2 regions of the Serratia sp. TSA_130.1 genome follow, and region 1 is predicted to be linked to the other one. Evidence: predicted binding sites of a transcription regulator. Region 1 holds the regulator's gene; the other holds the start of a gene.
What was found. Region 1 encodes CRP, which controls carbon source genes, mostly activating them, when cyclic AMP is high. Its sites were predicted from a motif close to ATGTGANNNNNNTCACAT; they were not measured.
Positions count from the first base shown of each region.

Region 2: mlc (sugar metabolism global transcriptional regulator Mlc) is a predicted target of CRP. The motif match lies at 3,078-3,095, and genes of this name have one in related genera.

Region 1 covers NZ_JBQZFS010000008.1:43,546-49,049, reverse strand. The annotation lists gene ACUTQY_RS21995 (YccS/YhfK family putative transporter) at 1-1,127, opposite strand, end outside; gene crp (cAMP-activated global transcriptional regulator CRP) at 1,178-1,810, opposite strand; gene ACUTQY_RS21985 (OsmC family protein) at 2,193-2,600, shown strand; gene ACUTQY_RS21980 (phosphoribulokinase) at 2,639-3,508, opposite strand; gene ACUTQY_RS21975 (YheU family protein) at 3,660-3,893, opposite strand; gene ACUTQY_RS21970 (hydrolase) at 3,890-4,870, opposite strand; gene ACUTQY_RS21965 (LysE family translocator) at 4,990-5,504, shown strand, end outside.
Region 2 covers NZ_JBQZFS010000004.1:194,443-199,946, reverse strand. The annotation lists gene ACUTQY_RS16550 (glycoside hydrolase family 10 protein) at 1-670, shown strand, start outside; gene ACUTQY_RS16545 (MFS transporter) at 721-1,989, opposite strand; gene ACUTQY_RS16540 (LysR substrate-binding domain-containing protein) at 2,137-3,027, shown strand; gene mlc (sugar metabolism global transcriptional regulator Mlc) at 3,187-4,404, shown strand; gene bioD (dethiobiotin synthase) at 4,549-5,214, shown strand; gene ACUTQY_RS16525 (DUF2938 family protein) at 5,220-5,504, opposite strand, start outside.

The DNA of each region.
Region 1 (5,504 bases):
CCGACCGCCAGCGTCACCCCCAGCCGCGCGGCGTTGCGCAGCGCCGTGGATTTGAACGACAGGTAGCTGGCCAACGCCGGCCAAAACGGCAGGCGATGCTGGCTGGGCATCAAATCGCGGCGGTACAGCGGATGCTGGGTGCGCAGCAGGCGGGCAATGCGGCTGAAATGGTAGTAACAAAACTGGCCGACCGGGTTGTCGGGATGCTGCGCCGCCATTTTTTCCAGCGCCGCCAGTTCGTGCGTCATGGAAAAGCGCTTCGAATGTTGATGGTAGAGAATATCGTGCGCCACCACGCGCAGCCGCCCGGCGATCACCTGAGCGTTGCGGCGAATGATCGCTTCGGCCTGGCTCTGCTCCATCAGTTTTTGTACTTCCTCCGGCAAGTGCAGGCTGACGGTGATGTGCTCCTGCAGATCCATCGCCACCTGAAAGGCGCGTTGCAGACGCTTTTGATCGAGGTTGTTGGCGTGCGGCAGGAAATTAAGCTGTTGGTACAGCAGGCTGATCAGATCCATCACCTTTTGCTGGCGCACCAGCAGCGGCGGCAGAGCGGTCTGCGGATCGGTGTGCTGAGTCAGCAGCGAGTATTTGGCTTCGAAGTAGTCCGCCAGTTCCAGATAGAGCTGGCTCAGCGTCTCGCGCATCGGCTGCTCTTTCCACAGCCGGAACCAGAACCAGGTGAATAAGCCGTACCAGGCGGTGCCGATCGCGTACAGCAGCGGCGCCTGCCAGAGAGGCACGGTGCCGGCCATGCTGAGGGAGAAGATGGCGGCCACCAGCGCCGCCGGCAACAGCCGGGCGTGCAGCGGGCTGATTTCGCCGGTGACGCCGAGCAGCAGCGCCAGGCCCAGCATCAGCGCCGGCAGCGGCACGTGCCACAGCAGGGCTTGTTGCAGCAGCAGGCTGCTGAGGGCAAACAGCGCACCGCCGACGATCAGCCGTTTAAAGAAGCGCCTATGCGGCGTGTCCAGACCGGCGATATTGCAGCAGGCGGGCACCAGAGAGAACATCAGGCCGAGCTGCAGCTGGCCAATCAGCAGGCCAAACAGCACCGGCAGGCACAACACCAGCGTTTGTCGCAGTGCGTAGTTGACTTCCGGGTGGTAAATCAGGCGGCGCCACATGGCAGAGAGCAGACAAAAAAACGGCGCAGATTGCGCCGTTTCTTCAGGGATTAACGGGTGCCGTAGACGACAATGGTCTTGCCGTGGGCGGAAATCAGGTTTTGGTCTTCCAGCATTTTCAGAATACGGCCAACGGTTTCACGCGAGCAGCCGACGATCTGGCCGATTTCCTGGCGGGTGATCTTGATCTGCATGCCGTCCGGGTGAGTCATGGCGTCGGGTTGCTTCGCCAGATTCAGCAGGGTTTGCGCGATGCGGCCGGTGACGTCCAGGAAGGCGAGGTTGCCCACTTTTTCGGAAGTGACCTGCAGGCGGCTCGCCATTTGGGCGGACAGACGCATCAGGATGTCCGGGTTAACCTGGATCAACTGGCGGAATTTCTTGTAGGAAATTTCGGCCACTTCACAGGCGGTTTTGGCGCGAACCCAGGCGCTGCGCTCCTGACCTTCTTCGAACAATCCGAGCTCGCCGATGAAATCCCCCTGGTTGAGGTAGGACAGGATCATCTCTTTACCTTCTTCATCCTTGATCAGCACCGCGACGGAGCCTTTCACGATGTAGTAAAGCGTTTCGGCCTTTTCACCTTGGTGAATCAGCGTACTCTTCGATGGATATTTGTGGATATGGCAATGAGACAGGAACCATTCGAGAGTAGGGTCTGTTTGCGGTTTGCCGAGAACCATTCGCTGTTATCCTCTGTTGTTATCGCTGCCTTGTGTCACAGGGGTCAGAGTTCCCTGTAAAACCCGCCTGTAGCCGCAGTTATGAGCGAGGGCTACCGGCAAGTTTTGAGGCGTGTCATAAAAATACGCTGTCGCTCTAGCATATTAACTTGCCGTAAGCGCTGCAAGCTACATTCTGTTAACATACCGGTAAAGGAGCCTTTCTCTGGGCGTTTCCCTGAAATTCAGTGTCCCGGAAAGATTTATTGCGGCTCTGTTTGTAGCACAGAGTAAGGCGGGTGTCTCGTGTTGTCTCGCTTCAGCATGATTAGCATCAGGTTACGTTGCCTGTTTCTATGCGAAAGCGTACTCTGATTTTAAGAAATCAACCGGAGTGACCAGAATGCAGGCAAGAGTTAAGTGGGTGGAAGGGTTAACGTTTTTGGGTGAATCGGCCTCCGGCCACCAGGTGCTGATGGACGGCAACGCCGGCGATAAAGCGCCCAGCCCGATGGAGATGGTGCTGATGTCGGTGGGTGGCTGCAGCGCGATCGACGTGGTGTCCATCCTGCAAAAAGGGCGCAACGACGTGCGCGACTGCGAGGTGAAGCTGACCTCCGAGCGCCGTGCAGAAGCCCCGCGGTTGTTCACCCATATCAACCTGCACTTCATCGTCACCGGCCAGGATCTGACCGACAAAATCGTAGAGCGAGCGGTGAACCTGTCGGCGGAGAAGTACTGCTCGGTGGCGCTGATGCTCAACAAGGCCGCCACGGTGACCCACAGCTTCGAGATCCGCCAGCCGGCGTAATCGAGACGGAGCGCGGCCCGCCGCCGCGCTCAACGCGTTTATTCGATCTTCTTGCCTTCCAGCAGCCGCTGTACCAGCGGCGCCATGATCAGCTCCATCGCCAGCCCCATCTTGCCGCCCGGCACCACTAACGTATTGATGTGCGAGATAAACGAGCCCTGCAGCATCGCCAGCAAATAGGGGAAGTCAATCTGATCCAGCCCGCGGAAGTGGATCACCACGAAGCTTTCATCCAGTGAGGGAATGGCTTTGGCGGCGAACGGGTTGGAAGTATCCACCGTCGGTACGCGCTGGAAGTTGATGTGGGTGCGCGAGAACTGCGGCGTGATGTAGTTGATGTAGTCTTCCATCGAACGCACCACCGAATCCATCACCGCCTCGCGGGAGTGGCCGCGTTCGCCGGTATCGCGGATCAGCTTCTGTATCCACTCCAGGTTGACGATCGGCACCACGCCGACCAGCAGATCGACGTGGTTGGCCACGTCATGGTGCTCGGTGACCACACCGCCGTGCAGCCCCTCGTAGAACAGCACGTCGGTCGGCGCCGGCAGCGGCTCCCACGGGGTGAAGGTGCCCGGCACCTGATTGTAGGGCACCGCTTCGTCGTAGGTGTGCAGGTACTTGCGCGAACGGCCGGTGCCGTTTTTGCCGTACTCGATAAAGCTCTGCTGCAGCAGGCCGAAGTCGTTGGCCTCGGGGCCGAAATAGCTGATGTGTCTACCCAGATCGCGCGCCTTGCGGATCGCCGCGTCCATTTCCGGCCGGGTGTAGCGGTGGAAGCTGTCGCCCTCCAGCTCGGCGGCGCGAATGTTGAGCTGTTGGAAGATTTTGCGGAACGCCACGCTGGTGGTGGTGGTGCCGGCGCCGCTGGAACCGGTCACCGCGATAACGGGATGTTTGGCAGACATGGTGGTTGTCACTCCGTGTTGAATGCGCCGGCGTCAGGGGATTATTGTGGCTCTTGTTGACGCTCTCTATGTCAGGAAAAAATGGCGCGCGCTGGTTTGCAATGTCCCATTGTTACCTGATTTTTTCCGTCAGTCATAGAACCGGGCGCCACTAAATTTCTTCCTGCCCGGCGCGGAACTGACCGCGCGGCATGATGTTGACGCTCTCATGCAGTTCCGACCACACCAGCACCACCTCGCCGTTTTTCAGCTGGCGGCGCACGTCCTCCACCTTCTGCTCCAGCGATCGTTCGTGCTCGCCGTAATCGGTGCCTTCACGCAGCACAAAGGATTCGATCAGGCTGTTCAGGGTGTCGGTTGCCAGTTCTTGCCAGGGAATGATCACGTCGGGATGTCCAGATAAGGGGAAAGCCAGGCCGGAATGCGATGCTCCAGCCACATGTGCGGTTTTTTCAGCGTGCCGCCGACAAAGCCGACGTGGCCGCCGAACTCGGTCAGCTGATATTCGATATTGCGCGGCAGGCCGGCGACGTCGGGGATCACCTCATGGGTCATGAAGGGATCGTCCTTCGCATGGATGATCAGCAGCGGCGTTTGGATCGCCGGCAACAGCGGCAGGGCGCTGCAGCGGCGATAATAATCGGTGGCGTCGCTGAAGCCGTGAATGCGCGAGGTGATGGCGTCGTCGAATTCGCGGATGCGCCGCAACCCGTTCAGCTGCGACAGCTTGAGCGGCAGGGTGTCCGGGTAGTGCAACAGTTTGCGGGTGGCGTTTTGTTTCAGCTGCCCCAACAGGTAGCGCTGATAGACGCGGGAGAAGCCTTGCTCCATGCGGTAGGCGCAGGGCTCCAGCATCAGCGGCGCCGAGACCACCACCGCCGCCTGCAGCAGGCTGTCGGCGCCTTGCTGCGCCAGATAACAGGCCAGCATGTTGCCGCCGAGTGAAACGCCTACCGCCGCGGTTGGCACCTCGCCGTAGCTGTCGCGCAGCCAGCGCAGGAAGAAGCGCGCGTCTTCGGTTTCGCCGGAGTGGTAGATGCGCTGTTTGCGGTTGGGCACGCCGCTGCAGCCGCGAAAGTGCATCACCACCCCGAGCCAGCCACGTTCGCGCCAGGCGTTGAGCAGGCCATGCGCGTAGGGGCTGTAGAAGCTGCCCTCCAGACCGTGGAACAGCACCGCGCGCGGTTTGTCGCGCGCCTGCGCCGGATCCTCGCTCCAGGCGAGATCGACGAAATCGCCGTCGGGCAATTCCAGCCGTTGCCAATGCGGTTTCAATAACACGCGGCGGCGCACCAGCCGCGGCAACAGCGTTTGCAGGTGCGGGTTACTGGCCCCGGTCAGGGGGCGAAAGACGTCATGCATAGGCGGAGTAAAAATGTTGTTGGCGACTATTGTGAGATCCCAGGCGCACTGTTAGCTTCAATACCAATAACTGACAATGATACTGCAAAAAAGCGCCTTGGGTGAGGAGCACCCGTGCCATGGAACCGAGTTTATTCCTTTCGATGCTGGGCTTCCTGTGGGTCGCCGCCATCACGCCTGGCCCCAATAACCTGCTGCTGACCACCTCCGGCGCTCATTTCGGCTTTATGCGTTCGCTGTGGCTGATGATCGGCATCATGCTCGGCATGCAAAGCATTTTGCTGCTGGTGGCCTTCGGCGTCGGCAGCCTGATCCTGGTTTACCCGTCGCTGCACCTGATCCTGAAAATCCTCGGCAGTTTGTACCTGCTGTGGCTGGCGTGGAAAGTCGCCACCGCCGCCTATGAAAAGCTGGAAACCGACGTGGCGCCGCCGCAGCCGGTGCGGCTGTATCAGGGCTGGCTGTTGCAGTTCCTCAACCCGAAAGCCTGGCTGATGGCGCTGGGCGCGGTGGCGAGCTTCAGTCTGGCGGGCGATAAGTACAACGGTTCCATTGCGGCGATCGCGCTGGGCATTTTGGCGGTCAACATCGTCGCTGGCGTTATCTGGCTGGCGTTCGGCACGGTGATCGGCCG
Region 2 (5,504 bases), on a different contig from region 1:
GGCGGAAGTCGTCAAAAACTATGACGTCGACGGCATTCAATTTGACGATTATTTCTATTATGAGACGCCGCAATCGCCGCTGGATGATGAAAAGACGTATCGCGAATACGGCAAAGGGTTTGCAGACAAGGCCAGTTGGCGAAGAGACAATACGCTGCAATTGATAAAACAGGTTTCAGCCACCGTCAGGGCGCTAAAGCCCGCTGTCGCGTTTGGCGTCAGCCCGGCGGGCGTCTGGCGAAACAAAGCGGACGATCCCGCCGGCTCGGCGACTCAGGCCGGCGCGCCATCGTACGATGCGGCCTATGCCGATACGCGCCAGTGGGTCAAACTGGGGCTGCTCGACTACATCGCACCGCAGCTGTACTGGCCTTTCGATCGTGAAATAGTTCGCTACGACGTGCTGGCCAACTGGTGGGCCGAGGTGGTGAAAGACACGCCGGTTCGGCTTTATGCCGGGGTGGCGCTGTATAAAGTGGGCACGCCATCGGCGAGCGAACCGGCATGGACCGTCGACGGCGGCGTTCCTGAGCTGAAAAGGCAGTTGGATCTCAACGAGAGCTTGCCGGGGATGGGGGGAACCATCCTGTTCCGGCAACGTTATCTGACCGAGCCGCAAACGGATAAGGCCGTGGAGTACCTGCGCACCCGCTGGAAAACCGGTCAATAATCACCGGCATTGGCATAGCGAGCCGCGGTAATCCACCGCGGCTTTTTTATTCACAGGCGCGCCGCTTCCGGCAGGCGCTTCAGGTAATGCACCACCAGCAGCGCCAGCAACAGCATCAGGCTGATGAACGCCGCCACGCCATTCCAGCCGAAACTGTGCCAGAACACGCCGCCGAGGGTCCCGGCCACGCTTGAGCCGACGTAATAACAGAACAGATACAGCGACGACGCCTGGCCTTTGGCGCGGCGCGCACGGCGGCCGATCCAGCTGCTGGCCACCGAGTGGGCGGCGAAGAAACCGGCGGTGAACAGCATCATGCCGATAAAGATCGCCGGCACCTGCGGCAACGCGGTAATCAGAATCCCGATCAGCATAATCACGATCGACGCCAGCAGCACCGGGCCGCGCCCGAAGCGCGAGGTGAGCGCGCCGGCCTTGGGCGAGCTGTAGGAACCGGTGAGGTAGACCACCGACAGCAGGCCGACGATCGCCTGGCTCAGATGATAAGGATCCGCCAGCAGGCGATAACCGATGTAGTTGAACAGGGTGACGAAGCTGCCCATCAGCAGAAAGCCTTCCGCGAACAGCAGCGGCAGCCCCTTATCGTGCCAATGCAGTTTGAAGTTGATCAGCAGCGTGCGGGGGCGCAGTGAGCTGGCGCGAAAATGCCGCGAAGCTGGCAGAATGCGCCAGAACATGAAGGCGGCGGCGAGGGCGAACAGACCGATGACCCCGAGTGAGACGCGCCAGGAGAAGAAGTCGGTCAACACCCCGGTCACCAGGCGGCCGCTCATGCCGCCGATCGAATTGCCGCTGATGTACAACCCCATCGAGAAGGCGACGAAGCTGGGATGGATCTCTTCGCTGAGATAGGTCATGCCGACCGCCGCCACGCCGCTCAGCGACAGGCCGATCAACGCGCGCATCAGCAAAATGCCGTGCCAGCTGGTCATAAAGGCGCAAATCAGCGTGCAGACTGCCGCCAGCAACAGCGCCACCACCATCACCGACTTACGGCCGATGGCGTCGGACAGCGGCCCGGTGAACATCAGGCCGATCGCCAGCAGGCCGGTAGAGACCGAGAGCGACAGGCTGCTTTCGGCCGGCGAGACGCCGAAATCTTGCGACAGCACCGGCAGGATCGGCTGCACGCAGTAAAGCAACGCGAAGGTCGCCAGCCCGGCGGAAAACAGCGCCAGCGTTACGCGCATAAACTGCGGCGTGCCGCGTTCGATATAGGGGAGTTTGTTGTTGAGGGTGGAGCGTTTTACTTTTGGCGCAGCGGCCGCGTCATCGTTGGCGGCCAGCGTCGACGGCATCACGGCCGCAGAACGCACAGGGGTTGTCACAGCGTTTCCTTACCGAACTTCGGGGAGATAAACAGACACTTTGCAGATAACAAAATGATAGGGAGCGGCGATTTTTTTGTCTAATATATTAATAATTACAATTAAGACTTTTTAAATATGAATATCGAGTTGAGACACCTGCGTTACTTTATCGCCGTGGCGGAAGAGCTGCATTTTGGCCGCGCCGCGGAGCGGCTGCGTATCTCCCAGCCGCCGCTCAGCCAGCAAATCCAGGCGCTGGAGGATATGGTCGGCGCGCGGCTGCTGGCGCGCAACAATCGCAACGTCAGCTTGACGCAGGCCGGGGAGATGTTCCTCAAAGAAGCCTATCAGGTGCTCGATCAGGTCGGCCGCGCGGCGGAAAAGGCGGCGCGCCTGGATCGCGGCGAACTGGGGGAAATGACCATCGGCTTTACCTCTTCCGCACCGTTTATCGGCGTGGTGGCGCGCAGCCTGCGCGCTTTCCGTCAGCATTCTCCGCAGGTGCACATCAAGATGCGCGAAATCAACACCAAACAGCAGATCGAACCGCTGCTGAACGGTGAGCTGGATCTGGGGGTAATGCGCAACACGCGGCTGCCGGAAGCGCTGCACTATCAGCTGCTGCTGCGCGAACCGCTGGTGGCGGTGGTGCCGGAGGGGCATCCGCTGGCGGAAACGCCCGGCGGCGCGCTGCGTTTTCAACACCTGGCGCAGGAGCCGTTCGTGTTCTTCTCGCGCGAAGTGGGCACGGCGCTGTATGACGAAATTCTGCTGCTGCTCGGCAAGGCCGGCATTACCCCGTATATCACTCAGGAAGTGGGGGAAGCGATGACCATCATCGGTTTGGTCTCCGCCGGATTGGGGGTCTCGATTCTGCCGGCATCTTTCGCCCGGGTGCGGGTGGACGGCGTGCGTTATTTGCCGCTGGCGGAGCCGGACGCCACGACCGAAGTGTGGCTGGTGCATCACCGCCGACGGCCGCTGACCGCCGCGGCGCAGGCGCTGATGGCGTTGATGCTGAAATGACGTTGAGATTGGGCAAATAAAAATCAATTCGCGCTGAAATTGCGAGGAATTTGTGCAGCAAATCACATAACGAATCAAATAGTTGACGCTGTATGACAAAAGCCCCACCATAACCCCTAGTCTTTATTTAGAAGCGCGAAAAATAGTAGGAGCCGGTTTGTGATTGCGGTTGGGCAGCCTGGGCATATTGATCAAATCAAACAGACCAATGCGGGGGCGGTTTATCGGCTAATCGATCAACTGGGCCCGATTTCGCGCATCGAACTGTCAAAACGCGCACAGCTGGCGCCCGCCAGCATCACCAAGATCGTGCGTGAACTGCTGGAAGCCCATCTGGTCAAGGAAACCGAGTACCAGGAAATCGGCAGCCGGGGCCGCCCGGCGGTGGGGCTGGTGCTGGACACCGAGGCCTGGCACTACCTGTCCGCCCGCATCAGCCGCGGCAGCATCACGCTGGCGCTGCGCGATCTGAGCAGCAAATTGGTGGTGGAAGAGCTGCTGCCGCTGGCGGCCGAAGATCCCGAACCGCTGCTGAAACGCATCCTGACCGAAGTCGATCAATTCTTTATTCGCCACCAAAGCAAGCTGGAACGGTTGACGGCGATCGCCATTACGCTGCCGGGCATTATCGACGTGCAGTCGGGCGTGGTGCACCGCATGCCGTTTTACGACGTGCTGGAGATGCCGCTCGGCCCGGCGCTGGAAACCCGGACCGGTCTGCCCGTCTATTTGCAACACGACATCAGCGCCTGGACCATGGCCGAGGCGTTGTACGGCGCCTCGCGCGGCAGCCAGAACGTGATTCAGGTGGTGATCGACCACAACGTCGGCGCCGGTGTGATCACCGGCGGCCACGTGCTGCATGCCGGCAGCCACAGCGTGGTGGAGATCGGCCACACCCAGGTCGATCCTTACGGCAAACGCTGTTACTGCGGCAACCACGGCTGCCTCGAGACCGTGGCCAGCATCGAGAACATGCTGGAGATCGCCCAGCAGCGGCTGAGCGGCTCGATGAGCTCCAGCCTGCACGGCGCGCCGCTGACCGTTGAATCGCTGTGCGACGCCGCGCTGGCGGGCGATCAACTGGCGCGGGACATCATCCTCGGCGTCGGCCACAGCGTGGGGCGCATTCTGGCTATCATGGTCAACCTGTTCAATCCGGAGAAGATCCTGGTGGGTTCGCCGCTCAACCGCGCGGCGGAGATCCTGCACCCGGCCATCGCCTCTTGCATTCGCCAGCAGGCGCTGCCGGCCTACAGCGAGCAGGTCAAGGTTGAATCCACGCAGTTCTTCAATCAGGGCACCATGCCCGGCGCGGCGCTGGTGAAAGAGGCGCTGTATAACGGTTCATTGCTGGTGCAGCTGCTGCAAGGCTAACATCAGAACTTCTTATTAATCCTGCAAAAGATTGAGCTACCTCAAGCCCCTACGTGGCGGCATCCCCTAGAATTTTTCCGCAAGACTTCTTCGCCGCCGGTGCGGCGATACATTGTTAACGGGGCATTCTGGGGCATTTTATTCATGTTGAAGCGTTTATTTGTGACAGGCACGGATACCGACGTCGGTAAAACCGTGGTTTCCCGCGGGTTGATGCAGGCGCTGGCCGCCGATGGCCGCTCGGTCGCGGGCTACAAGCCGATCGCCGCGCGCTGCCAGGAAACCAGCGAGGGCATCCGCAATAAAGACGCTTTGGTGTTGCAGGCATCTTCCACCTTGCCGCTGTGCTATGAGGAGATCAATCCCATCACCTGTCTGGATGAGGTGTTTCATGCGCATGCCACCGAGGACATCAACTACGGCCTGATGAGCAGCGGCCTGCGCGATCTGTCCGCCAAAGCCGATACGGTGGTGGTGGAGGGCAGCGGCGGCTGGCGCGTGCTGATGAACGATCTGCGGCCGTACGCCGAATGGGTGGTGCAGGAGCAACTGCCGGTGGTGTTGGTGGTGGGCATCAAGCTGGGCTGCGTCAGCCATGCGCTGCTGACCGCGCAGTCGATCATCAATGACGGCCTGCCGCTGCTGGGCTGGGTGGCCAACCGCATCAATCCGGGGTTGGCACACTATGCCGAAACCATCACGGCGCTGCAGCAGCGCATTTCCGCGCCGCTGCTGGGTGAAATTCCGTATCTGCCGCGCGCGGAGCAGCGCGAACTGGCGCACTACCTCGATATTTCCACGTTGCTGTAGCCCATTCAGGCGCAGAACGTCGCCAACAATCGGGCGGCGATCAGCAGGCCCAGCCCATACACCGTGTGGGTGAGCAGGCTGAGGAGCCGCGCTCTGCGCGGATTGGCGGTTTTCGCCGCCGCCACGCCAAAGCCCAGCGCGGGCTGCATCACCAGAAACGGCGCCGCCAGGCTCAGCCAGCCGCTCAACAGCGCGATGCGCGGTTCCGGCGCCGCATACCACTCGATGCCCGCCAAACCGAGCGGGATAAAGGCGAACGCCAAGCCGATGGCGTAGTGCAGTATCCAGCC